DNA from 4 places in the Aminipila butyrica genome. Region 1 is predicted to be linked to each of the others. Evidence: riboswitches for the same ligand, from Rfam matches in the RefSeq annotation. Region 1 holds a riboswitch; each other region holds the start of a gene.

Region 1 (7,610 bases):
CCAGTTGTCTTTCGCCTCCGCTTAATTTGGTATAAGGCTTCTCGGCCAGTTCCATGCTGTCTAGCTGAACCAACGCTGCTTTTGCAATATCATAATCTGCTTTTGTGGGTTTTTGAAACATCCCTAAATGGGGAGAACGACCCATTACAACAAAGTCCAAGGAGGTAAATTCATAAGTTGGAATATGCACTTGCGGTACATAAGCAATAGTTTTGGCTACTTGTTTCAAATCCATACCGCACATAAGCTGGTCTTTTAACCAAAGCTCTCCTCTTGTGGGTTTCAGCAGGTTTGTAATGCAATTTAGCAAGGTTGATTTCCCCGCACCATTCGGTCCTAGGATGGTAAGAAAACTGCCTTTATCTAACTCAAAATTAACATCTGAAAGAATTTTCTTTTTGTTTTCATAAGAAAATTCAACACCTTTAACCCTCAATATCATCGTAAATCTTTCCTTTGTTTTAGTAATAAGTAAAAGTAAAAAGGTGCGCCAATTAGTCCCGTTAAAATGCCCAGTGGTATTTCTGAGCTGCTGCTGACCCTTGCTATCGTATCTATGGCAACCATAAAGATGGCGCCTAAGATTGCAGCTACAGGAATTAGCTTTACATTATCGGGCCCCACAATCATTCTTCCCAAATGGGGAAGTACCAGTCCAATCCAGCCGATAGTTCCACTTATGCACACGGCACTAGCCGTCAATAAGGTGGAACAGATTATCAACACACCTCTCAAAAAAGTGGTGTCCATACCCAGGGTCTTAGCCTCTCTTTCTCCCAAAGATAAAATGTTAATCCGCCATCTAAGCAGATATAAAATACTTGCAGCTACCAGAATAATTGGGGTTACTACATATATTTCTTTGGATGTCACTTGAGCTAAGCTTCCCAGCTGCCAGTAAACAATTGATGCCAGTTGTGTCTCCGGGTCAGCCACATATTTAATCAGTCCCATAATGGAATTCATCATTCCGCCGACGATGATTCCTGAAAGTACAAGCATCATCATGGAATTGTTCTTTAATATTTTGGGGATGGTTGTGGTCAACATAACGGCTAAGAATCCGCCTAAAAAGGCACAAATCTGTATCAGCCCATTTCCGCCTCCCCCTAAGATTGCACAGGACGCTCCAATACAGGCCCCCGCAGATACCCCTAAAATATCCGGAGAAACCAAGGGATTTTGAAAAATCCCTTGGTATGAAGTTCCCGACAGAGCCAGGGCTCCGCCTACCAAGATTGCCGCCATGATTCGCGGAAGCCGTAAGGTAAAAATAATACTCTCGCACTGATCCGTCCAGGTCTGATGAATCGGAATCAGCTGAGCGAGCAAAATGTTTATCACCTGTAAGGGCATGATATGGTATCGGCCGATGCTGACCGACAACACGACGATTAAACCTAAAAGGGCACACAACATGATGATGAGCAGCGGATAAGGCCATTTCTGTTTTTTCTTATACATCCATTCACCTATCCTACTGGCTTTGTTTATTTGCATCTTCACTTAAAATTAGAGCCATGTCCTTTGCCGATAATTTATAATTAAAATAATCTTTATAATATGCCGTCAATTCTGTTTCCACGTCCTCATCGTTAAAAATATCCGGCTGAATAATCTGTGCCATCCATTTCATCATCAAAGGAGTTTCTACACCTGGTGCATCCCAGCGATATATACCTAAAGGTGTTTTATATACCTTCTTATTTTTTACTGCCGAAATGCTACTCCAATCCTGGCCCGGAATGGTGTTTTTATATAAATCTTCCGGCTCAAATTCATCAAAATTACTTAAAAAAATGATTTCTGGATCCCAGGCTAGAATTTCTTCCATGGTGGCATTACTCTTCACTTGAGACGCAACGTTATCTGCTCCTGCCAGCTCTAAGGCTTCTCGCATAAAGTTATCATTTCCCTGGATTTTTAATTGAGCATCTCGCAAATATAAAACTCTCGGTTTATCTGCCGTCTTTACGGCTTCTTGTTTCGCTTTCATATATTCATAGGTTTTCGTATAGGAATCAATAAATTGCTGGGCTCGTTCTTCCTTTCCCAATAATTCTCCAATGATTTTCATACTGGTCTGCAATTCATCAATGGTTTCATTTTTTATCATAATCGGGGCGATTCCAACTTCCTTTAGCTGAGCAGCTTCCGCCTCCTGATAATCCCAAATAATCATGACCTCTACACCATTCTTTGCCGTCTCTTCCATATTAATCGACAAATCACTGCCTATGCATGCCGTTGAAATATTACCATATTCCGGGTCCATGCTTTCCAGAAAATGACCCTTATATGCTTGCATGGCAGATGGGTTCATCGCACTTAAACGTGCGGAAGAATTATCAATACAATATATAACCGATGCCCAAGGAATGGGCACCACTCCTATTTTTTTTACCTCCATAGGAACTTCAACTTGATTGCCTGCCGCATCCACAATTACACGGGTCTGCACTTTATCTTCTGCCTTTAAATCGCTGTTTCCACAGCCATTTAACCCCACAAGCAAACAAATGCTTAAAACCACTAAAAATAATTTACTAAATCCTTTTTTCACGTTAATTCCTCCTGCTATTTCCTTTAAATAATTCAACAAATAGTTATAATCGCCGTACCCCAGCAGGTTACCATTCCAGTTGTCCATCTTGTTTTCCTCTCATGACACACAAAAACTCCGCATCTTTCGGATACGGAGTTTTATTTTTCTTATTTTAGACTTGAATCTATTCCAAGTATGAAACGATAAAACAAAGCCAAATTCAACTTTCCCAATAATCCGTCAGGTCGTTAATTCAAAACTATCGAAGTATCCTGGCTTAGATTCTCTGTACGCTGCAATGACTTCCCAGAATGATATTCCAGTGTCAATATTCTTTATCAGTTGCAACGACTCCTCTTCACAGTGGCGGTACCGCATCGGATTTTCACCGATTTCCATACAATAGCTCTATCTATTTTTTTCATTGTATCATAAGACAACAGAACATACAATCCAGCCCACAATAGACATTCTCCATTGTGGGCTATCAATTTTTTTGATAATATAATACTTACATAAGAAGAAGAAACCCCAAGAGAGGAGTATTTTATGACATTACAATCCATGAAATATATAATAGAAACGGCTAATCATCAGTCTTTTTCAGAAGCTGCTAAAGTGCTATTTATTTCTCAGTCCACTTTATCCACCGCAATAAAAGAAATGGAAAAAAATCTAGGTATCATTTTATTTTATCGCAACAATCGAGGTGTCACACTGACTGCGGACGGAGAAGATTTCTTAAAATATGCCAAAGAAATTGTTTATCAATCCGAGCAGCTGGAACAGCGGTATCGCTATCGAAAATATCTGCCCATGCGCTTTTCTGTTTCAACACAACGCCTTCCATTTGCCGTACGGTCCTTTACACAATTAATGAATACCTTAGACTTAGAGTCCTACGATATCGCCATTCGAGAATGCCCGACCTACTCCGTCATCCAGGATGTTGCTAACCGCCGAAGCGAACTGGGTATTCTTTCTATCCATCATACTCACCTTCGTTCCATCAAAAAGGTACTTGCCAGCTGTAAGCTCTGCTTTAATGAAATCCATCAGTTAAAACCTTATGTCTTTATTAATGCTTCCCATCCTCTTGCTTCTAAAAAAAGTATTTCTGTGGAAGCGCTGGAACCCTATCCATTTGTCACCTATGATCAAGAAATTGACATATCCCATTTTACGGAGGAAATGCTTTTCTACAAACTGTTGAATAGAAATATACATGTGAGCGACCGCTGCACTAAAATTGCACTGGTTCGCAATGGCACGTGCTTTAGCATTGGTCCCGATTTAACCAACAGCAATGCCGATATATTTCATAAAGGTCTGGGCGAAATAGTAGCAATTCCCTTAAAAGACTTTCCCCACCCCTTACACCTTGGATATATTTCTTTACTTTCTGAGCCCTTAAGCTTATTATCTAAAGAGTACCTAAAATATTTAGAAGCCGATATAAAAGCAATCGCCGGACTATAATATGTAGAAATCATCACATGACGTTCTAGTCCGCAACATTAAGGGGATGGATATGTTTAAGGGATTAAAAATATGGCTGGGGCTATGGGCAGTTCTAGCACTTATCGCTATGTATACAGGGCTGGATACCACGACCTCTGTGATTTTTTCTTATGAAAAAATGTGAGGCAATGTACTTCTTTTCACGCCAGCCTGCGCTATTTTATTTATCAGCATCCTTTTTCAATGGTTAAGCTTTCTCTTCAAGAAACTGCTTGTACCAGGGGTGATTTCTGCTGCCGGTTATTTTCTTGTATTGGTTGTCTTTCTCCCCTATACGCCTTTATCTTGTATTCTCTTAGGCTTTCTCGCAAGCCCCGTAGGCCTTTTTCATTATGCGGTCTCGGTTCACTTCTTAGGTCAAATTTATGAAATTTGACGTTGGACTGACAGCTTTTGAAACAATCTTTTGCTCCCCTTCTCCGTCTTTATCCAACCGATATAGGCCAGCAGATTCCTCTGGATTATCCCTGCTGGAAATATAGGTATCAAGTGCATTCCTTGCAGGATTAGAAGCAGAGTCTGGCTTTTGCTGTTCCGTACTCTTCTTCTCAGAAGCAGCTTCTGCTTTTAGCTGCTGAATCTGCTTGTTCAACTCTTCAATCCTCTTTTGCAAATTGGCATATTCTTCGCTCTGCTGTGCTGCAAAAGGATTTTTCTCCTCCTCTCGCTGTTTTTCAAGCTTGCTTCTTTCCTTCTCTAGTTTTTTAATCTGCTGTTCTGTATCTCTGGTATCACCTCCCGTGACATTTGGGCTGATGCCTGCCGCATTTGGATATCGAGGTGAAACGGCTCCCATACTGCTGATATTCATCGTAAATTCTCCTTTGTTTTTAAAGATACTCTGAATATATCTGCTATGTTAGTGCATTTCAATGGCTTTGTAATCAGATGTCGTCTGGTTGTCGTGGAATGACAAAAAGGATATTTAAGCGAAACATTTGTAAGTTTTTTTCTATACGCACCGTACCTTGATATTTTTTTACCACCGCTTTTATACTCTCTAGTCCAATCCCAGAACCTTTGGTAGGCATCATCTTATCTGTACGGCTATTTTCAATCTCAATCAGAAAGAATCCACTTTTTTGTACAGCCGAAAGCGTCAGATATCTATTAGATTGCACTACAGAGCTGCACGCATTTATGGCATTATCCACCGCATTTGAAAATACAATACACAAGTCCAAAGCATCTAGGAGATTACCCCCAGGAATTTTTACAGTGCAATTCACATCGATACCCTTCTGGCGAGCTAACCCTAATTTATTTGTCAATAACATATCTAAAGCAATATTTCCAGTTTGACAAGGAAAAGAAAGTTGGTCAGAAAAGCTCGTCAACTTACCTAGGTATTCTAAAGCATTTTGGCTTTCTCCTTCTTTTAAAAATCCACCCAATACGGTCCAATGTCCTTTTAGATCATGGCGAAATGCCCGAGTCTGTTCATAACGCAGTTGCATCTCTTGAATAGAAATGGCCTGAGTGTGCACCTGTTGCTCCAAAAGTGCGTTCCGCATTTGCAGTTCAAAGCCTTCTGACAATTTCTTATAGGCAAAAAGAACGGCAAATAAACAGAAGTATGCAGCGATTTGAATGCCTAACATGGTCCAGTCATTCACATTAGGAAAAATTCTGGTTCCCTCTGGGTTGATGACAACCATGTTGCCATATGCTGCAAAGACGTGCTGCATGACAAGAAGCACGAAAAAAATCGGCAACAGAAGAACCAAAACATACTGTAACAGAAAGATTCGTCTGCCATTCAGCCACGTTAAAACCAGTCGATAAGAAAAGAACACAACTACCATGACACTCAGACCACTAGCGGCCATCAGTATACTGGTATAGGAAAACAAGGTTGTAAAAACAATGCTCAACAAAGATTGAAAGATGCCGTTTGAAACCTGCATGATGCAAATTGCTAATACAGTTGTAATGGCAGATAAGGCTGGCTGGCATTTTAAGACTAGCCATCCAAATAAAAAGAGGGCCGCCAATTCAAAGGCTGTAGCCATCGGAAAAGAAAACTGAAAATGCATTTCAGTCACCGCCAAGGAGTAAATAATCAGCACATAGCCTGCATGATGACACCACGTTGCTGTGCAACTTGTAAATTTGCTGAAAAAGGAGATTTCCAACCAAGCCAGGCAAGCATTTAATATACAAAAGAAAAAAATAAAATCCAGCCAGCCGCTGAATAGTTCAGTTATCTGCATTTTATTTGTCCCCTTTCTTCATATACGTCAACATGGCTTCCATAAACTCCTGTTGGCGTAGCCTTGAAACCGGCAGATTCTCTCCATTACTTAACTTCGCCAAACCTTTTTCATAACCGCAGACAGCCCGGAGGTTTACCAGATAACTGCGATGACAGCAGAAGAAGTCGGGGGTCAGTTTCTTCTCTAATTCTTTCATTTTGAAATAATAGTCAATCACTTCCTGCTTGGTGTGAACAAAAATTTTTCTGTTAATGGCTTCACAATACAAAATGTCAACAAAGGGGATGGATTTGCACCATGTGCCCTTTTGGACAGTCAAAATAGAGCTTTGTTGATTTTGAATGGAGCGAAGAAGACGGTCTAGCGTGGCTCTAAAACGACAATCATCTAAAGGTTTTAATAAAAAACCGGATGCTTCCACGGAAAAAGCATCATAGACATATTCTTTAAGAATAGAAACAAAAACAAAAAAGCTTTCGGAGCCGGACTGTCTTAATCTTCTTGCGGCTTCCATACCGTTCATCCCTGTCATCTGTATATCAAGAAAAACGATATCAAAACTTTCATCACTTGAAAGCAAGTCTTCTCCACTAGAAAAGGAGCGTATTTGAGCCCTCTGGTGCTTCTCATCCATATAAGTGATGAGCTTATCTTTTAATTCGCCTATCATATTGCTATCGTCATCACATATTGCTATTCTAATCAAAATACACCCCTCGCTTATATTGCGTAATACACCATTTTAAGAATACCTTTGCTGTAACTGAAATTCAAGTGGAATGTAGTGAACTGTCATTTTATTGATTTCAACTGTATGGCCTGGGAACATCCGCAAAATTCCGCCACCTAAAAAGCAGTCTCCCTTCAACTTTAAGGCGACTGCTTTCTCTTCCTATTGATCTAAAATAAAATGCTTTTATCTTCGCTTTTCTTTTTTTAAAATGCCTGATAAGACACTGGCTTTCCATCTTCCATGCGAAGGGTATAGCCGTGACCAGGATCGGGTATCCACTTATAAAAGTGTTTATCCTCCTCTGGAAAACAGTCAGCCATGACCTCGGCAATAACGCCTCCGTGACAAACTACCACGGAGTGGGCTTCCTTGCCAGAATGGCGTGTAGAAAGTTCCTTTAACTGATGCAAATCGCCCAGTTTCTTAAATCCCTGAAGTACCCGGCTTTGAAAGACCTGCCTGCTCTCTCCGTTCGGAGGGCCTAGCTCCCCTGTCTCATCACTAATCCACTGCTGATATTCCGGGAGCTCCTTCAATTCCTCATAGGTAAACCGCTCATAATCCCCAAAGGAAATTTCTCGCAGTTCTTCTAGCA
Region 2 (7,610 bases), 390 kb from region 1:
CTGCTACCAAATATTTATCAATATCAGCATCTGCTGGCCGGATATCTTTCATTTCCTCTGTCTGCACATCAAATATCATGTATCGGGAATTGGCATCATAGAGGTACAGCTTGTTATTCTCGCTTACATAAATAATCTCCGGATCATTCAAATCTATTTTTAATTCTCTTGCAGACTTGGTTTTCGCATCTACCATATACCATTTTTGATCCTGTAATTTCACAAAGGCTGTATCTGCTTTGCTGTTTGCTTTAATGTCAATCACATTGGCCTTTAAGCTTGTAAGTTTCGTTTTCAAATACCCACCGTCAGGACCTTTTGTATTGAGGTAGATATTGAATTTTACATTCTCAAGACCGCTTTCATCATTTACTATTTTCCCTGAAAGTCGATCATAGCGATAAGTAAAAATCATACTATCCGCTACATAAGTTATTTCTACAATATTCTCATTATCACTAATTCCTATAACCGTTCCATTATCATAGTCAAAATTCAATAAAGTAGCCGTCTTTTTATTTACATCTATTGCATACCAATCATACTTTTCCTGCGTTTGAACTGAGTTTGTGATGGTAGTACTTTCAGGTGAAAGTTCTCCTACACTTTTTACTGTAGTTGAAGTAGATTCGCTATCTGTTTTTGTACCGTCTACACGCGTATTTTGGTTTATAGGCACTGGAACATTAATTGCTGTGGAAGTTGAACTACTAGTCGTTGTTGATGTTTCATTTGTCTTGTTTTTAGTTGTATTTTGTATTATCGTCTTTGTATTTGGTTTGGTTTTCACTATCAACAAATCTTTTCCAGGATTCTCTATTATAGCTTGGATGTAGGATTTAAGTGTAACTACGTTTTCTGTCACCTTTTCACCTTTTGTATTTGTATGTGTTACAACAACTTCATTTCCTCGATCTGTAAAAGTCCTGTCAACACCATATTTGGAAATAATATAGGCATTTTCATCTTTCTCTTGTTCCTTTTTATAGGAAAAATATTTTTCTTGATTTCCGTTCATAGACAAATAATTGAGATATTCATCCTCTGATATAATATTTTCAGTAATCCCATTATTTTTAATTTCAAATAATTTGTACCGGTAAATTCCCGTCTCTATATCTTTATCAAATTCATTCATTATATATTGATTTTCTTTTAACATAAGTATATCGTTTGATAAATACTGTAACTTATCAACCTTATATTGTGCACCAATATCTGTTACCTTTTGCCCATTAATATCTATATTATTAGTCAAGTCTATTCCATCTTTAAATTTGTTATAATAAATAGCTCTATTATCATTTGTCAAAAACTTAGTTATACCTATCGTATCCTCCACAGCAATAATTTTTTTACCAGAAAAATCTTGCTGCTTTGGTATATATAGAAATTCACCTTTGTGGCTTGAACCCCATTCCCATATGGTTCCATCTTTTTTTATAGCATAGCTAGTATCATATCCAGCTGTTATTGAAATGATGTTGCTTAGATTGGTAATCTTATTAAGTGCAATACCGCTGTTGGTAGTTTCAATTCCTAATTGGCCTTTTGAATTATCTCCAAAAGACCATACGTTTTTTTGTTTATCCAAAACGAGCAAATGATTATTCCCCCTTGAGATTAGAAAAGGGCTGGCTATATCATTCTTCTTATATAAATTTACGCCCTTACTCTTACCATTTATAAAATAAAACCCGTCATTAGCAAAGGCTAATCCATAAGAAGCAAACGCACAAACAGAAACAATGTTATCATCTTTTAATGAAAGGACTTGTGTTGGCAGTTTTTGAATGTCGTTTAAATCTGATTTTCCCCAGATCCATACGGTTCCATCTTTCTTTACCGCACAACTAAAATTATCCCCTGCACTTACTGAGACAACATCCGTTAAATTAGAAACGCGTATCGGAGTCTCTGTCTCTACCGTTGTTCCGTTTCCCAATTCTCCCTGAAAGTTCTTGCCCCAGGCCCAAACAGTTCCGTCCTTTTTAAGTGCCAAGCAATGATTCGGTCCTGCAGAAATGGATTTTACTCCAGTTAACCCTCCTATTTGTTTAGATATGCAATGGACATCAGGAAAAAAACGAAGTGTCCATTCCCAAACTGTTCCATCTTTTTTCAAACCCAAACTCTTGCCATTTGCATTAGAAACTTCTACCCATGGTGTATATTCATCCACAATATTTGAAACAATATTTTGAGTATCAGAATTAACATCAAATGAGTTTACCCTTTGTGAAGGGCCATCAAGCTTAACTTCCGGCTTTCTTATTAGAATCTCTTCCTGCGTCTGTCTATCATATTTATAAAACCCATCATTACTCTTAATATAATATAGGTATCGTCCATCTTTACTTGCTTTAAGTCTATCTTCAGCAATCTTACTTATAATGCCGTCTTTTAGCTTAATAGTTCCCGATTCAGAAGAATTCCTCGTATCTTCACTAATTTTAATGCCACTGAGCTTTCCATGTTCCATAGAATTGTTTAGTGTTGATTGCCCGTAATAAAGTATATTATGTTGCTCAGCTGTGGCAGATTTAAACGATGCCTGAGATAAACGCTCTAAATCAAATGACTTTTCCCTTTTAAGCTCTATTTTATCAAAATACCATACAGAGTTTTGATTTATCATTGCCTTAACATTATTAATATTATGCCAGGAATCAAGTAAAGAAAGATCAATTTCAATCTCATTCCACTGTCCGCTTTTTAATCTATCCCCAACCTTAAAGCTTCTTGTTGTTTTATCATCTATCAAAACTGTTAATTCTTTTGCATTTTGGGCGGGTTTTACATATAGCTTCATCTTACCAAATTGGTTAGCCATAAGCTCCTCGCTGCTGTTAAAGGTCATTAAATCTATATAACATGAATTTGCCGTTCTATCATTACCAACACTTACTTTTAATGAGTATTTTCCATCAGCACTGTCATCAGATAACTCAATAGAGCTATTTGTAGTTAATTGTGATTTATTATTTAGTACAGTTACAGCTTTTATATCTTCTTTACTTTCAAAAGAATTGGTTTTTGGTTTAGCATTTTCTTTATCTTCATAAATCAACTTTTGGTCTGCGAATCCAAATTGAAAATTTGAAAGAATAAGTGACAAAGTTACAATAAATATTAAAGCTTTTTTACATTTATGCATTTTTTTCTCCCCTGTATCATTATAATTAAAACCTGTTTATAATCATTGTTACGATTTTTCATTGACAGTACAGCCTTTCTCTTGTAATATCCTCAAAAGGCTTCTCATCAAAGATTCGTTGCCTACTATTTTTTATCTGTCCCCCCTTTGTACACTTGAAATATACATTTTCCTTCAAATAATCTTTTTGCACACAAAAAAACTGTAGCGAAATTGCTACAGCCGTATTTCTGTATAATATTAAAAGATACACAACAAACACACACTTTATGTTGTCTAAGCCTCTTCCATGCATTGCCGATTATCCGTCGGATTACATCACATTTTATGCAGGTATTCTGGCTTACGAATCACCATCTTTATCAGTCCTTCCCAAGTATTTCTTAGTGGTTATTCTGATAGACTCCTCGAATACAGCGGCGGTACCGCGCAGGATTCAAACCTGCTTCCCTCTTAGCTATCCTATTACTAGTCACAGAGTGAAATCACCGAGACTTTTAATATACAGAACATAAATGCTAGATTAAATTAATTCTATTATACCCCTTCTATTAAGCCTTTGGTTTTATCATTTTTTGCCTTTTTCTTTCATTATTCGACATTTTACGTTAAAATATAATAATAATATTTTTGCCCTTTTCTTCCCATTTTCCCCACGGAAACCTTGACAGCAAGCCCTATTAATTGTATAATCGTATACACATATACAATGTTTTGAATTTGTAAAAGTTGAAGGGAGAACAGCACATCGTTCTCTTTTTCACCTGCACGCATATCAGAGGAGGACTTAAATGGGCAATACGTTAACCTATAAAATTCTACAAGCGCACCTGCTGGAGGGCACCCTCACCCCAGGAAGCGAAATAACCATTAAAATGGACCAGACCTTAACTCAGGATTCTACCGGAACCATGGTCTATCTCCAGCTGGAAGCCATGAACGTGGACAAGATTCAGACGGAGCTTTCCGTGGCCTATATCGACCACAATACACTGCAAACAGGCTTTGAAAACGCCGATGACCACGCCTTCATCAAAAGTGTCGCTCAGCGTCATGGGGTACTGTTCTCCAAGCCAGGCAACGGCATCTGTCACCAGCTCCACTTGGAAAATTACGGCAAGCCAGGCAAAACCCTGTTAGGCTCCGACAGTCACACACCTACCGGCGGCGGCTTGGGCATGATTGCCATCGGCGCCGGCGGTTTAGACGTAGCGATGGCCATGGCCAAGGGTACGTATAGCTTAACGGTTCCAAAGGTGATTCAGGTAGAACTGACCGGTTCCCTGCGCCCTTGGGTTTCCGCTAAAGATGTTATTCTCTATGTACTCCAGCAGCTGACTGTAAAGGGCGGTGTCGGCAAGGTTGTAGAATACACTGGCGAAGGCGTCAAGTCGCTGTCCGTTACAGATCGGGCCACCATCACCAACATGGGTGCTGAATTAGGCGCTACCACCTCTATCTTCCCAAGTGATGAGAATACTCAGAAGTACCTGACAGAACAAGGCCGGCCCCAGGACTTTACTGCTCTGGCTGCGGACCCAGATGCCATCTACGACGAAACCCTTACCGTGGATTTGTCTCAGCTGACTCCGCTGGCTGCTATGCCTCACAGTCCAGACAACGTAGATTCCATCCGTCATATCGGACCGATTAAAATCGACCAGGTAGCTATCGGCAGCTGTACCAACGCGTCCTACACAGACCTGATGAAGGTAGCTGCCATCCTGAAAGGCCACAAGGTACACCAGGACGTGAGTCTGGTTATTTCCCCGGGTTCCAGCAAAATCTTATCGAAGCTGGCTCAAAACGGAGCCTTAGCCGCCATGATTGATGCCGGTGCCAGAATCATTGAAAACGCTTGCGGACCCTGTATCGGCATGGGCCAGTCGCCAAAATCCGGCGCAGTGTCCCTGCGAACCTTCAATAGAAACTTTAAGGGCCGAAGCGGTACCTTGGATGCCGATGTGTATCTAGTCAGTCCAGAGACAGCGGCTATTTCTGCCATTACCGGCCTGCTTACCGATGGCATGAACTCTGGCAGAGACCTGCCAGCCATCGAATCCGTAGATTTTACCTTCAGTGATCAGTTTATCGTCTATCCTGAAGGCACCAATAAAGAGAATACCCCGGTAGAAATGGGACCAAATATCAAGCCATTCCCGAGGAATACCGCTTTAGGCCACACTGTAGAAGCGACCGTCGTTCTTCATGCGGGGAATAATATCACCACTGACGATATTATGCCATCCGACTCCCGACTGCTGCCATACCGGTCCAACGTGCCCCACTTAGCCAACTACTGTTTTGAGAAGATTGACAGTCAGTTTTCTGCTCGCTGCAAGGAGGCTGGAAGCTGCGCCATTATCGGCGGTGAAAATTACGGTCAGGGAAGCAGCCGAGAACATGCCGCCTTGGCTCCCCTTTACTTGGGTGTTAAGTTCGTGCTGGCCAAATCCTTTGCTCGTATTCACCGTTCTAACTTGATCAATAGCGGCATCATGCCGTTGGTCTTTGAAAATCCAGCAGACTACGACGAACTGGCTATTGGTCAAAAGCTGGTCATTGAACAGGCAGATAAGCAGGTTCAGGAAGCGGTTATTTTAGTGAAAAACCAAGAGACAGGAAAGGTATACCGTACACTTTCCCATTTCTCCGAATTAGAGATGCAGATGATTCTCTGCGGCGGAAAAATTAATTCCATTAAAGGAGCGTAACCATGACATATATACAGGATTTTGAGAAAATTATTACAGAACAGCTGGCTCGAGTGGAACGCATGAAAGAAGGCGAAGCCTTCGCCGACTTTGAACACATGGATAAAATCGTCATCGGCGTTATTGATGGAGACGGCATCGGACCAGTCATTGTCCGAGAAGCGCAACGCGTACTGGAAGTTCTCCTCAAAGAAGAGATTGTCAGCGGTAAAATAGAGCTGCGCCAAATCCAAGGACTGACTATCGAAAACCGCATTGCCCAAAATGCTACGGTGCCAGCAGAAGTGTTGGCAGAAATCAAGGCTTGTTCTGTGCTTTTAAAAGGCCCAACCACCACCCCGGGAAAAGGCGACAATCTGCCAAACATCGAAAGTGCTAACGTAACACTGCGCCGGGAACTAGATCTTTTCGCTAACGTGCGGCCCGTATTCATTCCGGAAAAGAACATTGACTGGGTGTTCTACCGGGAAAATACCGAAGGGGAATATGCCCTGGGAAGCCGCGGCATTGAAATCAGCCCAGACATCGCCATTGACTTTAAAGTAACCACCACAGGCGGCACTCAGCGCATTGCCAAAGCAGCCTTTGAATACGCCAGAGCCAACGGCGGTAAAAATGTATCCATCGTCACCAAGGCCAACATTATGAAGAAGACTGACGGAAAGTTCCTGGACCTCTGCTATCAGGTGGCCAAAGACTATCCGGAAATTAAAGTAGATGATTGGTATGTGGACATCATGGCTGCAAATCTGGTTAATGAACAGATTCGTTCCAATTTCAACGTATTCATCCTGCCGAACCTATACGGCGACATCATTACTGATGAGGCCGCACAGATTCAGGGCGGTGTAGGTACAGCGGGCAGCGCTAATGTAGGCGGAAAGTATGCCATGTTTGAAGCCATCCACGGCAGTGCTCCGCGAATGGTGGCTGACGGCATCGCCGACTACGCGAACCCGTCCAGTATCCTCAAGGCAGCAGAGATGATGCTTCGTCACATCGGTCAGGCTCAGAAAGCAGATAAGCTGTCTGACGCTCTTCAAGCTGCCCAGGCAGAAAAGTCTATGACCGGAGACAGCTCTGGTGAAACAGCAGCGGCCTTTGCAGACTGTGTGCTGGCTCGCCTGTAAGAGATATTTAATATCTCAGGATTGGAGGCTTACGAACATGGTACTTTACCAACACAACGAACATGCAAAATCTCAAAATTTACCGATTTCCAACAGTCTTTTTTCCAAACTGCAGAAAGATATTCTGCAAGGAAAAATGCGTTCTGGCGAAAAGCTTACTGAGCAAAGCATCTGTGATAAATACCAGGTGAGCCGAACTCCTGTGCGGGAAGCCCTGCGGCAGCTGGAAATGGAAGGGCTAATTGAGACTATCCCCAACCGGGGAGCCTTTGTCATCGGCTTTTCTCCCCAAGATATGGCCGATATGTACGAGCTGCGCAAAGCTTACGAGGTCCAGGCTGTGAAATGGGCCATCCAGCGTATTACCGACGAAGAGATGGAAGACTTGGAAGAAACCTTTGAATTCATGGAATTCTACACACAGAAAAACGATATTGACAAGATGCTGAACATCAATACCGGCTTTCACCAGCTGATTTACACAGCTTCCCATAACCGGATGCTCCAGCATGTGCTCTCTTCTTATCAAATTTACATTAAGCACAGCCGCCGGCCAACTCCTTATCCGGAGAATTATCTGGCGGAAGTACTGGAAGAACACCGGGCCAT
Region 3 (7,610 bases), 1.6 Mb from region 1:
TATAACCCTTTGTGGAATCCTTCGGCGCTGCCGCTATTTCTACATAGGTCACAGGTGAAGTGTTACCATTTAAACTGGAAAATAAAGTGGTCACTTTTCCAGACGGCTCCAGAGAAATCGAATTCCATATATCTTCACCTTCCTGCTTATATTTTGCTGTAAGAGTGCCATCAAAAGTTTCCGGCATAGTTGGAGTCAGGTCAATCTTTTGATTTGTACTACTATAGATGCTATAAAGATTTCGAAGCTGATTGAGTACCGCCCAGTTGGGTGCTCGATACCATAAGACTCGCTCATTTGTTCCTGATACACCTAGTTTTGAAGTAGTTATCTGGGCATAATCCAGCTTAGATAGCTCCTCCTGCTGACTGTTGGACTCCACCTGCAGATGAATGTCCGGCAGAGTGCTAAAATATGGGCTATTGGTTCCTCCTCCCGCATTCAGGTTGGGATATTTTCCAGTCAGAGGAATGCTTCGGTGAGCCCCCAGTTTGCTGCCCAGATGGCTGGCATGAATCTGCCCGCCGACTAACTCCAACTCTCCTGCCTCTGTCAGCACAAAAGAAAGGGTGTTATAAAGAATCAGATCATACTGTACACCACCGCTTTTCAGAATGCGCCCGGCCTCCGTTTCGTATTCCACCCAACATTCGTTGGGAAACCCTGGGTTATAAATGCCGGCCATTTTCTGAACTGGCTGGCTCAGTCCGCCAAAAGAAATCCCCACGGTCTCTCCCACTTTCAATCCTTCTCCGGGGCTGGTGCGATTGTCTATCTTTATATCGAGTCCCTTTGCATTGACTACATAATATTCCAGTGAATCTCCTGCTGCAATCTCGATGATATTTCTCCCCTCTTTTAAATTGACCGTATAACTACCGTCTTTGCTAATCTCATAACTGGTCCAACCACTTCCCCACTCAGCTGACTGCAGTGGGTCATGCACCCGCACAGTCATTTCTTCATGTGCTGTAGGCCAAAAGGTATACACGGCGTGGTCTGTTCCCGGCAACACAGTCCCCTCTGGCTCTCTGGTGCTCTTGGTATAATAAATAGTATCATATTCACTCTGATTGATGTTAGTGTTAATATTGGCTGAAGCGTCACCCGCTACATTGACAATGACAATACCAATATTTTCTGGTGCAATGGCGTTATAATATTGCACACTCCCTTGTTTTATTTCGTTTGCCTCGTAACTCATGTCTGGATCATATTCCATGGCATCGTATGTAACTTTGATGATGCTGATGCCTTTTTTTACTCCAGTAATGGTCTGCTGCAGCCGTCCTGGGCCACCTTTTTCTGTCAGTTCCACAGAGTCACCCAAAATCTCAAAATGAAAGTCCGGCTCAATAAAATAATTTGCCATAATGCCACTAACTGCTTGCCAAGTTCGAAACATATCTAAATCGAAGGACTGACCCTCGCTCAGTTTCAACTGCTTGCTGTCGTCCACATTCAGATACAGGTTGGCTTCATAAAAGCCATTATCCCTACGGTCCTCGTTGTTCAGCTTTTTCAAGTCCACGGTCCACATAGGCGTTTTATCGTTGCCCCAATTTCCGGTCTCTAGAAGTCCACTGGACTTTAAATAACCGCTGCCAGCGCCTCCTGCCGTATAGTGTATGCTGCCCGTACGTATTTTCTCATATGTATAAATGTCATAATTGCTGTTGCTGGTCGTATCTACATTTGCAGGCGTATACTCTTTAAATTGTTTATAATGAGCATTTCCCTTGGCATACAGCCCAAAGGGCTGACCCTTTGTTACCTGAAAGCTGATGGATTTCGTACAAGGCATCAGGGTAGCTGTAATGGTAGTCAACGCAGAATACTTAGCAGCACCAGCGCCGCTGACATCATCAAAACGCATATCCTTAGGGGTGACCTCACAAGTAACCTCTGCGCTGTTTATATTTGCAGCAGCGACAAAAGAATGAGTCTCCGTGTTTCCATTGTCTGTTACGTCCCCTTCCTCCAGCAGGGCATAGTTGTCATTCCCCAGCTTCACCTGAGCCATGACGTCTCCTCCACTGAGGTAATCCTCAATAGTTGGATCTGTCGCCGGCTTTGATATTTTTACAGCAATTCTTGACAAATAAATATTCTGTCCGCCAGCCTCCATCACCTCAAAGGACCCGGATCCCAGTAAGGTATCTTTTTCTGTGCTTCCATAAGCCTTATATGCGTATATACCCGGCTTTAAATTTAATGAGAAATTGCCCATAGGTACCTTTAAAAGGTCTGGGGTTAAACTTCCACTCACTTCCCCCGCCTCATTACAGAATTCTACATAGTTTAATTGCACTTTGCTCCAATAAAACTTTACCGCTACAGTTACTGGCTCGTCCAGAATTTCCAAGTCTGCCTCCTCCAGGCTCAAAGCACTGTTGGAAATTGCCGCTCCTGTTGTGCTTACTGAATCCTTGGGGCTTTCAAGTGGCAGTAAAGTTCCATCGGGTTCCTTATTTTCTATCCACTCAGTAGGCGCCTCGGGGTTGGATATGTCAGGTGTCTCAGAGGATACCTCAGCAGCCTGCGCTGTCTCTACATTACTTTGTTCCAAGGTACTTTCCGTCTCTCCATAAGAAAAGAAAGGCTGGCCTGTAAAAATTACAGAAACCATCAGCGCTGTCAGCAGCACGTGTTTTATTCGTTTTTTCATTATCTTCACCGTTTTCTCCTGTGTTCATGCAACTATTAACACATATAGCAGCAGGCCAGAAAAAAGCCTTTTCCGACCTGCTGCTAATTTAGCATGTTGTCTTATTTATCCGATTGTACGCTTAGACACCTTTTCCTGCTATTATCAGTTAAAAAGCCCGGCATCATCATATGAACCAAATTTCCAAACTACCGTGTCGCCGCTCTGCAGGGCAAAATCGTCGGCCCCTAACACTTCAGAGATACCTACTACATTACCACCTCTGTAAACCCGATACTGCCAGCCATAGTACGTGTAAGTTCCATCACCGTTGTCCACTGTATACTGACCATATTTATTTGTTCCCAAGGTCATGGAATCCACTGCATTATATTGAATGCTGTAATTTTGGATGATGCTGTTAGAAAGCATGGCTGGAGTGCCATCCAGAGCCGTTACAAAATTTCGGTTGGAGTAGTAGCCATTTGCTGCAACATCTATTGTGCCTGATGCAGTAGGTGTAGTTGCTGCCGGTGCATACACTTCAAAATTAACATCTTCTGCCTCAGCCGACACCAATGTAGTTGGATTTACCAGCACGGTGAAATTTACAAAAGCATTGTTGGCTGGATTGGTAGCCACAATACTGGCTACACCAGAAGTAACATTAGAGTCAATGGTAACGTAAGCATAGCTGACATACTCATTGGTGTCTACTTCTAAAGCCATCGTACTATCTATGTCGATTCCTGCAGTACTTCCAGACACTACATCCCACTCCACAGCAGCAGCTGCTGCCTCTGTGCTGAATCCAGTATAAGCCCAATAAGAATTTGCCGGGCCTGCCATCAGTTCTACTGCTGCACCGCCAGCGGTAACATCAGCTGCATCCACCACATACGTCAATTGACCCGTATAGTCAGTCATGTTGGGGTCACTGTCTGATGCAAAAGCTGTAGCGGACATGCCCATAACTAACGCTGCCGACAGCGCAAAAGCCATAATTTTAGAATTTAACATTTTTTTCATTTTTCTACCTCCATTTTTCTACAAAGTGCTTTTTGTGTTTTAGTCTCATCAAATGAACTTACTAGAAAACGTTCTGTCCCCCCTTCCCTTTTAAGTTTATATCCAAACACCGCAGTGTCTGAAACAATTTCATCAAGCTGTCTTCTTTACGACAGCCTCTGGCTCTGAGTTAGCTCATAAATCTGAGCCTGCTTCATATCCTCTGCCGAGAAACCAGGGCTTTTCTGTACCAGCTCGAACCGCTGACCGGGCGCCATGTAGGGCTTAACGATTTCTGCCACTTGAGGGAACAGTTGAACTTTTTCGCCGTGAAAGTCAATCAGCAACAGCCAATAGTCTTCGTCCTCGCCCTCTCTCTGGGCTTTTATCAACCAGGCCGCTTCCACCTGCAGGTGTTCGGAAAAGAAGTGCTCCAAGGCTGGTTTCAAGCCTGTGGGCAGAGCCTCTGGCGTTCGCAGCATGACCTTTCCCTTAAACTCTTCCCGCTTTAAGGTCATTCCCATGGTACGGGCATCCACCAGTTCCATGACAACCCTGTCCAGCAGGATATTTTCCGCAAAGGGATTGAGCACCACACCGCTGATCTTCTCCGTGGAATCGATAATTAAGTATTTCAGCTTGTCGTAGGTCATAGGAACCAGATCCTCCCGCTGAAAACGACCAATATTTGCTTCTCTGTCTAAAAAGGCTGGGACAAATTTTCTGCCTTCGCCAGTCAACAGCAAGGCAAAGCCCTTTTTATTTTTATCAATCTCTTCAGGCGTCCCAGGTACCCACAGCTCTGTTTCTACCAGCTTTTTAAAAAACTGATCCTCACAAGCTCGGGTCTTCTCCTGCATAAGCTGCTTATATAAATCTATTAGCTGATTGCGTCTCTCTTCCATGCCCCGCTCCTTTCTTGAGAACAACCACCCCATAAAAGTGTTCAATGCAATAAAAAAAACCGTGGTGTTAACACCACAGTTCCGTTTTCAACTGTATTCTACTGCACTTTAAACCGACACTAAACACACGAACCTATTTTGCAGGTACGTGGCAAGTTTCCACCCTTACCGAGGTATGTTTAAAACTTATGTCTGTTTTCTGACTTATGCATCATCATCTTTCGCCAGCCTTCCCAGGTTCTCACCCAGTGACTGCTCACTCTCAGAGCTGTGGCTCAGACTCCGCACTTACAGCGGCGGTACCGTCCCGGACTTTCACCGGAGTTCCTCTTACCTGCTTGCAGTTAGTTTTCTGCCGCAGTACATAAAATACATGGTTACCAAATTTTCACTTTTTCTCTTTACATCTTCATGATACTACGAAGTTCTAAATTTATCCAGTGTTTTCCTAGAACATTTTTCGACATATTCAGCCAAACCCAACCTTATATTTCTAACATCTCCCTAAAAAATAAAAGCAGAAGATGACATCTCTTCCGCTTTAGTTTCTTTCATTTCATATTCATAAAATCTGCCTTGTTAAGGCTGACTTTTACACCAGTCGACACTTTTTTAGTAGCTTTACCAGCGCTTTGCCCTTCGGCAGCAAGATAATCTCATTCTCTTCAATAGCCTTAATCTTTAGCAGCATAACTCCGTACACCGCCGCGCCCACGCCGATAGCTACCACCGTAGCCAAGCTGCTGCCAACTGCGCCAGACAAGCCCTTGTAAGCACCTACCACCAAAGCAAACATGATCAACCCTGCCAGCAACGGCTTCCACACCGACAGCTTCCAATCGAACTGGATGCCGGTGAGTTTCTTCACCGCCGCAAAATTAATCAAGCCGATGGTGATATAACCAAGCGTGCTGCCGATGGCGGCACCTTCTACGTTCAATTCCGGCCACCCGGTCAAAACAAAAGTGGACACACATTTAACAACAAAGCCTGCCGCCAATCCCCAAACCGCGATTCCCGGTCTGCCCAGCCCCTGCAACGTGCCAGCCATGGTCTGAGCGATGCACAAAAACATGATCCCCATGGCCAGAAAGAAGAGACAGCCAGATGCATTCATAGCACTTTCTGCCTGCATCGGATAAATCAATTTCATAATAGGCTGAGCCAAGGCCATGAGGCCAAAACTGCAAGGAACACCAATAATCATAGCTGTCCGCAAACCAAGGCGTACATTCATATTCAAGAACGCTCTGTCCTTCGTGCTGGCTGCTGCTGCAATAGCCGGAACCATGGACAAGGCCATGGACAGGGCTAAAGCCATCGGAATGTTGATTACCGGTCCCGCCATACCAGTCAGCTGGCCATAGAGGGCGTTGGCCTCCTTGGCGCTAAAACCTACGGACTGCAACCGACGCATAACGATGATTACATCCGCAATATTCATGATAGGCAGAATAGATACCCCAATCGTAATAGGCACGGCAATTACCGTCAGGGTCTTCAAGATGCTGCCTGCACTTTCCTGCTTCCTGCTGCCGGTCTCATTTCTCAAAGGCAATCTTTTCTTCTTATATAAATAGATCGCAATCAGGACCACCACCCCGGCGATAGGTCCGATACTGGTTCCGACCGTAGCCCCGGCGGCGGCGTACTCCAGCCCCATAGGCACCAACATAATAGCCAGAGCTAGTCCAATAGCCACCCGAACAGCCTGTTCTATAAGCTGAGAAGTGGCCGTCGGCCCCATCTCCTGCATTCCCTGAAAATATCCTCTAAAAACAGCCATAATCGGAACAAATAGCAAGGCTGGCGCAATGGAGACCATAGCATAATAGGCCCCTGGATTGCCCAAAGCGTTGACGATGGTTTCTGCACCAAAGAAGAAAATCGAGGAAGCCACAATACCCAGCAAAAACATCAGGATAAAGGACAGCTTAAACACCCGGTGAGCCTCATCATTTCTGCCGACAGCAATCCGCTCAGAAGTCATCTTTGAAATGGCCGCCGGGGCTCCATTAGTAGAAAATACCAGCAAAAAGACATAAATCGGATACGCCGTCTGGTAATACCCCATGCCATCATCGCCGATGATATTGCCCAAGGGAATCCGGAAAATGGCGCCCATAACCTGTACCATTAATCCGGCAACCCCTAAAATTGCTGCGCCCTTTAAAAATGACTTCTTGCTCATCTATATCAATCTCCTCTTTTATCCCTGGTAATTTTATAGTGATGTTGAATTCTATTTGTGAACTCAACCTGTCAATTCATTATAACATGCGAGCTACGTCGATGCATGTTTCAATAAATCCAACCTTGCAGCAAAGCTGCTACAGTCATAGAATTTATTATACCAAAAAAACTCCCTCTTTGTATATGTTTTCTTTGTGAATTTTGATATACTAAACGTAAATATCATTGGAACCAGAGGTTTTATTCCATAAAAAAAGACAATTAATGAGGTAAAAAATGAATACATTTGCAAAACCAACCATGTTGATGATTTTAGACGGCTACGGACTCAACGAAAGCACTTACGGCAATGCCATTGCGGCGGCTCACAAGCCTAATTTAGACCGAATTTTTAAAACATATCCCCATACAGCCCTGAAAGCCTGCGGCCTGGAGGTAGGGCTTCCTGCCGGTCAGATGGGCAATTCGGAAGTTGGCCACTTGAACATCGGGGCCGGACGAATCGTCTATCAGGAACTGACCAAAATCACGAAGGCCATTGAAGATGGAAGTTTTTTTGAAAATCAGGTCTTACATGCTGCCATGAACCACGCCCTAGAAAAGAACACGTCTCTTCATCTGCTGGGTCTTGTCTCCGACGGCGGTGTCCACAGCCACATCCAGCATCTGTTGGCGCTGTTGGATCTAGCCAAAAAGAAAGGACTGAAACAAGTTTATGTTCATGCCCTGCTGGATGGAAGAGATGTTCCTCCTCGCTGCGCGCTCCAGTATATCCAACAGCTAGAGGCTTATATGGCAGAGTTGGGACTAGGCACCATTGCCACCATTTCTGGCAGATATTACGGCATGGATCGGGA
Region 4 (7,610 bases), 120 kb from region 1:
GATGGTGACTTGCTTATCTTGCGGTACACTTCCTACCAACTTAAGCGTCTCATGTGCAATGGTTTTGTCCTGACTAGACTTAAATGTCCGGACACCCCCGCTGTAAACCTTCATGGGATCATAGCCCGGGAACTCATCCGCAATCAGATATCTGCCAGTAGGAACTGTATTATCAGAATTGAATATTAACTTCTCATTCTGCAAAGTAACCTTACGAAACGGCGCAAGGCTTTCGGTTATATTGTCAGCTGTATTCTTTGTCCCCTGAAGCAAAGCGGCCCCATAATCAGCCTTTGCCTGAGTCATCAGTTTTGTTGCCTCTGCAATAGCGTTGTCCAGCTCCTGTTGTTCCCATGGCGCAATCTGGAAAGCCAGCGTCTTACTGGCACTGATACTTTTATCGTTCACCTTGCTCATAGTTACGGTTATCTGAACCGTTGCTACGCTTTGTCCCGGTAACGGGCGATACACGTTGATAATCGGATAAGACGCAACGGAATATTGGGAATCCGCAACCGTGGCTGTAAAATCGTAATTACGCCCTGTACTGCTTTCCGAATTCGGATCGGTGATGTCTGTAGCGAATTCCAACCCCGAAGCTTCATCGAACCAGTCTCTAGAATGAGTGGGTACCTTTACATCCCCATGAACCGGATCTGTAAGCTTTTCTCCTGTTGAAACCAGAGTCAGACAATCCGCTGGATAATGCTTGTCCAGCATAGCCTGCATCTTCTGCTGCTCCGAGAGAGACGTGCCGTCACCCTTTACCTTAAGATTGATAGTCTTTGTGGCAATAATAATAATGTCTCCGCCCTTCGGACTCTGAGCAGAAACCGTAAGGACAACCGATTGATCTTCTGCCTGGCGTTTTACTGTAGCCGCCAGTGGATTATCGCTACCTAATTCTCCTTTAGCAATTTGAATCACACTAGTATCGCTGCTGCTCCAAGTAAGGTTAGCCAGCAACGTATTTTGGTTATCCCTCTTGCGTACCGGTAAACTTAACGAAGACGTAACCTCCTGAGAATCGGTGTTGCTTTCTTTGATGCTGTCCCAGGTAATCGTATCCAGCACCGCCTCCGTAAGCCAGTTTTTGACCTTTCCTTCATCCCAGTCCAGTCGAGCCCTTTTAGTAACCTCTTGACTGGCATTTCCTTTAGAGAAATTCAACTTAATGTCGTCAACAAACACATATGGTGTATTATAACCAAGCAAAGATGGCTGCTGATAAAAATAGGTAATATCTCCGTTGGCTGCAATACTACCAACATCGGCTTTTCCAGGTGTTCCCGGACTTGTAAGGGTCACAGTAATACCAGTAATCCCTTTCTTTTCTAAAAGGCGATTAACATAGGAAATTAGATTTGTATCAACTCCATTTTCAGGAACCAAAAGACTCATTGGAAGACTTTGTATTGCTGCCGCTACAGCTTCTGCATCAGCATTTCCGCTTTTAGCCGCTACTGTAAAGGCAAAAGCTTTTGTGTCCTCCACGCCGTTTTTAGATATAGTCGCCGTCAGGGTAACCTTTGTCTCCTTATTAGGTGGATTGAGCACACCACTATCAGAAAGAACAGCCGCCGTGTCAGAACTCCAAGAAATGAAAGTACCGTTTATACCTGTTAATGGAAGCGTAAGATTCTCTGTTACTGGCTCTGATGTATTTAGAGTTAGTGCTGCAACAGCTCCGGCTACGGCTTCTTCATCAGTCATCTCCGGAGGCACCTCAGATTGCTGCCACTGATGTACCGGATATTCCCCATCTACACCTACAAACTTAGCATCCTCAGGCGGATTGCTGCCATTAATTAAATCGACAAAATCACTAGATTGTATTTCGGCAGCACTTTTGGAAGCATTTGTTACAGGAACCGCATCGGCTTCAATATTTCCAATCCCTTTCTCCGCCGAGCTATCTAACCAGTAGCAGTCACTAACCGTGTCCTTCCCTGACGTAAAAAATCCAACTAAAGAGCCTACGTTGCCAGTTCCTATAATACGTCCCGTATTATAGCTGTTCTTTAAGGTAATACCATTATAGGTATACCCTAAAAGGCCTCCCGCAAATTTTGCTGCCGTGCTGATATCTCCGCTATTATAGCAGTAGCTCACCTCTGCATATTGGGCATACCCAATAATGCCGCCGGTCTGCTGTTTCCCTGACACCGAGCCTGCATTAAAAGACCCTGATATCTTAGCACTGGCTTTCGTACCACCTACCAGTCCGCCTACCGTGCCCCCGTCTGTAGCAATAATATCAGTATAATTGGCACAATTCACAATCTGACTGCCTGCACCGGCGCAGCCCACCAAGCCGCCCGTATAAGTTGCTCCGCTGGCTTGGGTGTAAATACTTCCTTCTACAGACAGATTTTTCACGGTGCCATTAGTTCCTAGGTTCCCAATAACCCCGAGATATTTACCATCATCTTTATAAGACTCCGGCCTAGTGTCGATACAAAGTCCACTTACAGTATGCCCCTGTCCGTCAAAGGTTCCTGTGTAAGCGTTGCTGCTGCTACCGATTGGCTTCCATTGGTTACTATCGTTTCCGTCTAGCTCAATATCGTCTTCAAGAACAGCACATGCTCCTGGCTTTGTACCAACCGTTTCTGCAAACCAAACCAGCTCCTCAGCGGTTCGGATAAGGTAAGGGCTCCCAGGTGATCCATCCCCTTCTGCTGGAGCACTGGCTGTACTGACAAGGATTTCACTGTCGTCATCTGCATAGGCATGTAACGTGCCGTATCCCGGCATAGAAAATCCTGTAAAAATCATGGCCAGAGTCAACAACAGAGCTAGAAATTTACTTGCTTTATTCGTTTCAAAAAACATTGCTTTTTCTTCTCCTTCTCTTATTTTTATCTATGTCATCGCTAATTGCGTTATTCTGATAAGAAGATAAAACCTTTATTCTTTTCCACGGTAAATCAAGGGCCTAGGCCATGCTGCTGACTGATTTTTCTGCATACAAAAAGACTGTAGTACCAACATACTACAGTCCGTTTTTCCTGCATATAAAAACAATGATGTATCGCACATGGATATATATCCCATAAGTATAACCGATTTCCCGCGGAATACTGCGCTTTCGCTTCATGCAGGTCTTCTGGCTCACGAATCCGTGCTTTTTCTAACCTTCCCAAGATTTTCTCAGTGGCATGACAGAAAAGCTTCTCGTTTACAGCGGCGGGACCGCGCAGGTCTTTCACCTGCTTCCCTCTTAGCCATTCCAATTCAACATTTAAGTGAATCAAAACGGAACATGAAACAATTATTAAATTATTGTCAAGTTCTTCACACATTGAAATACTATCACTAAGCGGACTTTGTGTCAATAGCACCGTTGTCGATTTATGTAGAATCTGCTTGTAAAACACCTCTTCAACTGCTACGAGTTGAAGAGGTATTTATAACCGAATCACTTAATCCCACAAAATAAGTATGCTCCGTGCTCCACGCAGTAATCCCGGTTTGCAGGTCATGCTCCGTGCCTTGTAAACGTCGTACGTTTAATCCATCAGACTGTCTAGCCGCTGGAACATAGCTGCAACTTCAGCCCTCGTGGCAGTTCCCTTCGGATCCAATTGACCGCTTGACTTGCCATTCATCAAACCGGTTCCAATCGCCCAGGTGACGGCCTCCTTTGCATAAGCGGAAATTTGTCCTTGATCATGGAAGGATGCCAGATTACCTTTTCCAGTTGTATCCAGCTTCTTATACCCTGCATATCGGTATAAAATAGAAGCAAGCTGCTCTCTGGTGATAGCCTTGCTTGGCTGGAATTGACCATTTTCATATCCGGTTACCAGACCATTGCCATTGGCCCAAGCGACTGGCTCACTGTACCACACGCCTCCTGCTACATCAGGAAAAGCTGCAGTACCTCCCGCTGGCTGTCCTTCCAGCCGGTAAAGCATGGTCACAATCATAGCTCGGTCGGTCTGCATATTCGGCCCGAAGGTCTGACTATCCATTCCCTTCATGATACCTTTTTGCAGCACATAGTCTACGGAAGCATGGAACCAGCTGGAAGCAGAAACGTCTTTAAACGTCCAGTTAGCCTTGTTCTCTGTGGATGTGTCTCCACTCTGCTTAAAAGTAGCTTTAATACTGTGTACAGCTGTCACACTATTAAATTTATAGGTACTTACCGCACCAACACTCTTCCCATCCACTGTTACATCCGCTATGACATATCCCTTGTCTGCTTTGATGGAAAAGTTCTGATTACTTCCCTTTGCTACACTGGCAGAGGCTGGACTAATAGTGCCGCCCTTTCCCGCAGATACCGTGATTTTGTAAGTTTGATTTGTACTAGTATTTTTACTGCCGCTTTTTCCACTGCTTTCGGCGTATCCGGTTATTTCAGTCAATGCTCCCGGCAAACTGTCATAGATGGCATTAGATAACAATCTGAACTGGTGGGTATTATGGGCCTTATTCGTAATGTGGCTGGCAAATGCAGTGATTTTCGCATTTCCTGCCTGATCCTGCATGATGTAGGTTTTACCCTTAACCTCTTGGTGGTTCGGCCACCAGCCTGCCACATAGAAGTCTGCCTGTTCACTGATAGTCCCCAGTACCTTGGCCGTAGCCGGTGCACTTTCAATCCAGGAACCTGTATTATTGTATAGAATGTCCTTCTCATTGTATCGACCGGTGATTACGCTGTCCGTATTCAGGTCTGCTCGCAGGACTCCTTCGTAATAGTCGTCAAAGCCACCCATCTTAAACCCTGGCAAGAGGCCGCTGTTTTGCAGCGCAGACATGCCATATGCGCCTACGGCCACATAGGAGGTCCCGCCCTGGATGGCCTGCTTCATATCTGAAGTCATGCTGTAGCTGCTGTCATCAGCAATAACGTCAGCTCCCCCATAAGTATCCTCCGGCAGAAGTTGGAATCCAAGGCCCTGAAGCACATAGCGCATTTCGTCACCTACAGCCGCTATATTCGACTGCCTCAGAGATTTTACAGATGCCTTTCCCTTAAATGGAGACAATTCCAAGAAGTATTTATCCTTGATAGCCTCCACATCTTTCTTATCTACAATAAAGTCTCCCTTGTTAAAACCCTCCCCTGCGGAATAAGTCATGGCTACGGGAAGATTGTTTTTCAACAATTCATTAACCGCCTTTACGGCATCATTATTCGTATTTTTAATTACCAGCTGCACAGTCCCCGATGGAATCGCCATAGCTGGCACTCTTACCTGTTCTACTGCAACAGTCTTGCCCTCAAAGGCTCCCGCTGTGCGCACCTCATATTTATCGAATCCCCTCAGCTGCGGGAAGCACATAGTCACTTCCGCATACATAGCAGCAAAGTCAGAGAAATCGGATCCGTCGTATAGTACGCAGTTGGCCAGACCTCGCTTAGCCTGGTGCATAGATACCAAAAAACTTCCTGCCGGATAAGTCGTCGAACCGATTTGCACGGCCTCGGAGGTCTTCTCCACCCGTATTCCATTATTTATGAGGAACTCGGCCATTTCATAGGCTGCCAATGGATTCTTCTGTAACTCTCCTGAAACCGGGAGCACATAATATTCTGGGAAGAAATTATTATTTTGTTCTCTCTGCCTTCCGACAGCCTCCCCAGCAGCATTAATCAGCCAGCTGTCTACTTTAGGCGAATCTTCATTCTCTACACCTCGTCGGTAGATTTCCAGCTGGTTGCTAAATAACTGCTTTCTGTTTTCTAAAGCATAGTTCAAGGAACCCAGGCCTGCATATAGAAAGGCGTTATTAGATTCCTGATTCAACTCTGGCACCTCTATGGTGTGCCCCAGTGCTCCGTGCATCTGTGCTAATACCGCCGCATACATAGGTGCCCCATCATCCCAACCATCTTTGTAATCATCTAATGGAATGATGTAGTGGTCATATTTAGTGTTGGCAATGCCGGATTTCCCCATGGCGTTAGCATGTGGAATGGCCCCAGCCATCAACAGATCATATTCAAAGTTTGGATCGTGAGGCGGCGTACACGGCTCAATTAAGAAATCCGCTACGAAGCCGTGAAAGTCGTTACAAATCATTGGTGACCACTTAGCCAGAGCCTGGAACACCGCTTCAGTCTCCACCTGGGTCTGATAAGTCACATCCCGGTTAGGATCAAAGCCTGAGGCTGTCTCTCTGGTGTTGTAATGTCGGCCATCCGGATTGTTGTTCAGGCTGAACACGATGATAAACTGATCCAGCAGTTCCTGTACATCCAGCGTGAATTCGTCCGTGTCGCCGGTCTCGTACTGGCCAATCTTTCCCCCCGCATCCTTCTCTGTTTTGCTGGCACTTTCAAAAGTGATTTCATTAGCTCGGGATAACTTTCTCAGCAAGTCCAACTGCGCATCTACGCCGTTGGCTTCGTCTGAATGGATGTTGTTAAACCAGATGACCGGCTTATATCCATCTGCCGTCCCTGCCTCTATCTTCGCTAGAAAGTCCCCCGGACTATTCAGCATCATTGGCAAAGTCTGGCTAAAATATTTATCAATGTCGCTTTCTTCTCTAGACAGAATAACAAATGGAATATCCCTGCCTTCAGCAGACTTGCCCAAAGGCGCGTATTCTAGATAGCGATCCTCTCTGGCCGTGCGAATGATATTCTCCACTTCAGGCTTGATATCCAGTTGCTGATGATAGGAATCAAAAGCATTGTAAGTCATGGAAGTCTCCACCTGTCTGCCTGATTTAGAATCGGTCACCGCCAAGTCGTACTGACCCAACAGTTCTGTATAAATTCGCCGTGGATAAGGCCGGAGGGATAAGTTCTCTGTGCCAAAAGGCAAATTGAACTCAAGAGAAGCCACAATGCGGTCGCCTTCCACTTTCGGCTCTTCAGCAAAAGTTATAAATGGAATCTCGGTTTCCTCTTTTGTGCTACGTCCATCCCGGCCTTCACACTTGATGACTTTCCACTGCTCGAAAGCCTTGCCTCCAAAAGTCCATTCTAAATCCGCTAGGTCAGGCAGTTGGGTGAATTCCACAGATACCTCAACCTTACCTTTTTCCGACATGGACAGACGGTCTGTATTGACTACGATGCTGTCTTCCGCTAAGTTTGGATTTATTTCATCCAGCAGGTGAATCAGCAGCGTGGTATAAGTATATAATCGATCTTCCATTCGCTCTGGATAATTTTCATCCATAAACTCCATGGAGTCTCGCTTGGTGTGCATAATCTCGCCGAATTTTTTAGTTTCTCGGTCCCCTTCGGAATAAGTACCGTCCTCTTGGAGCAAATCCCAGTTGGTGCTTTCAAAGTACAGCCACGGCAAACCTAGCTTTCGGAACGGTGCGTGGTCACTCCAATCTCCTGTCGTTCCCTTGGGGTATGCTTCGTTGAGGCCCTGTTGGGTCACCACATCGAGATCTAACCTGTCGGCTAAATCCAAAGCCTGTCTGCATAACCAACTATCTTTTCCCAGACTCCCGTAAGCATACATCTTATCACCAAACAAGACGGTGTCCAGGTTGATCATGGCTATAGTATTATCAATGTCTGTGTCGTCCATCTTATTCGCATAATAGGTGGAGCCCTTCAATCCCACCTCCTCAGCTCCAAAAGCGACAAAGCGGATGGTGTAGTCTGTTTCCACACCCTTTAA

What was found. Region 1 has a riboswitch for cobalamin ahead of Ami103574_RS13945 (ABC transporter substrate-binding protein). Riboswitches for the same ligand answer to the same signal wherever they lie in the genome.
Region 2: linked by a shared signal. The riboswitch ahead of Ami103574_RS12210 (RCC1 domain-containing protein) and the one ahead of Ami103574_RS13945 (ABC transporter substrate-binding protein) in region 1 are both predicted to bind cobalamin.
Region 3: linked by a shared signal. The riboswitch ahead of Ami103574_RS06490 (enhanced serine sensitivity protein SseB C-terminal domain-containing protein) and the one ahead of Ami103574_RS13945 (ABC transporter substrate-binding protein) in region 1 are both predicted to bind cobalamin.
Region 4: linked by a shared signal. The riboswitch ahead of Ami103574_RS14450 (immunoglobulin-like domain-containing protein) and the one ahead of Ami103574_RS13945 (ABC transporter substrate-binding protein) in region 1 are both predicted to bind cobalamin.

The regions. Positions count from the first base shown of each region.
Region 1 is NZ_CP048649.1:2,949,766-2,957,375, forward strand. Features, by position in the region: gene Ami103574_RS13935 (ABC transporter ATP-binding protein) at 1-442, opposite strand, end outside; gene Ami103574_RS13940 (FecCD family ABC transporter permease) at 439-1,464, opposite strand; gene Ami103574_RS13945 (ABC transporter substrate-binding protein) at 1,478-2,650, opposite strand; cobalamin riboswitch at 2,813-2,942, opposite strand; gene Ami103574_RS13950 (LysR family transcriptional regulator) at 3,095-4,024, shown strand; gene Ami103574_RS13955 (FlxA-like family protein) at 4,419-4,877, opposite strand; gene Ami103574_RS13960 (sensor histidine kinase) at 4,951-6,279, opposite strand; gene Ami103574_RS13965 (LytR/AlgR family response regulator transcription factor) at 6,281-6,988, opposite strand; gene Ami103574_RS13970 (histidine phosphatase family protein) at 7,219-7,610, opposite strand, start outside.
Region 2 is NZ_CP048649.1:2,557,626-2,565,235, forward strand. Features, by position in the region: gene Ami103574_RS12210 (RCC1 domain-containing protein) at 1-3,157, opposite strand, end outside; cobalamin riboswitch at 3,469-3,648, opposite strand; gene Ami103574_RS12215 (aconitate hydratase) at 3,949-5,871, shown strand; gene Ami103574_RS12220 (isocitrate/isopropylmalate family dehydrogenase) at 5,874-7,001, shown strand; gene Ami103574_RS12225 (GntR family transcriptional regulator) at 7,039-7,610, shown strand, end outside.
Region 3 is NZ_CP048649.1:1,348,509-1,356,118, reverse strand. Features, by position in the region: gene Ami103574_RS06500 (S-layer homology domain-containing protein) at 1-2,668, opposite strand, end outside; gene Ami103574_RS06495 (hypothetical protein) at 2,813-3,676, opposite strand; gene Ami103574_RS06490 (enhanced serine sensitivity protein SseB C-terminal domain-containing protein) at 3,823-4,560, opposite strand; cobalamin riboswitch at 4,734-4,942, opposite strand; gene Ami103574_RS06485 (putative polysaccharide biosynthesis protein) at 5,153-6,751, opposite strand; gene gpmI (2,3-bisphosphoglycerate-independent phosphoglycerate mutase) at 7,030-7,610, shown strand, end outside.
Region 4 is NZ_CP048649.1:3,066,205-3,073,814, forward strand. Features, by position in the region: gene Ami103574_RS14450 (immunoglobulin-like domain-containing protein) at 1-2,835, opposite strand, end outside; cobalamin riboswitch at 3,083-3,284, opposite strand; gene Ami103574_RS14455 (M28 family peptidase) at 3,513-7,610, opposite strand, start outside.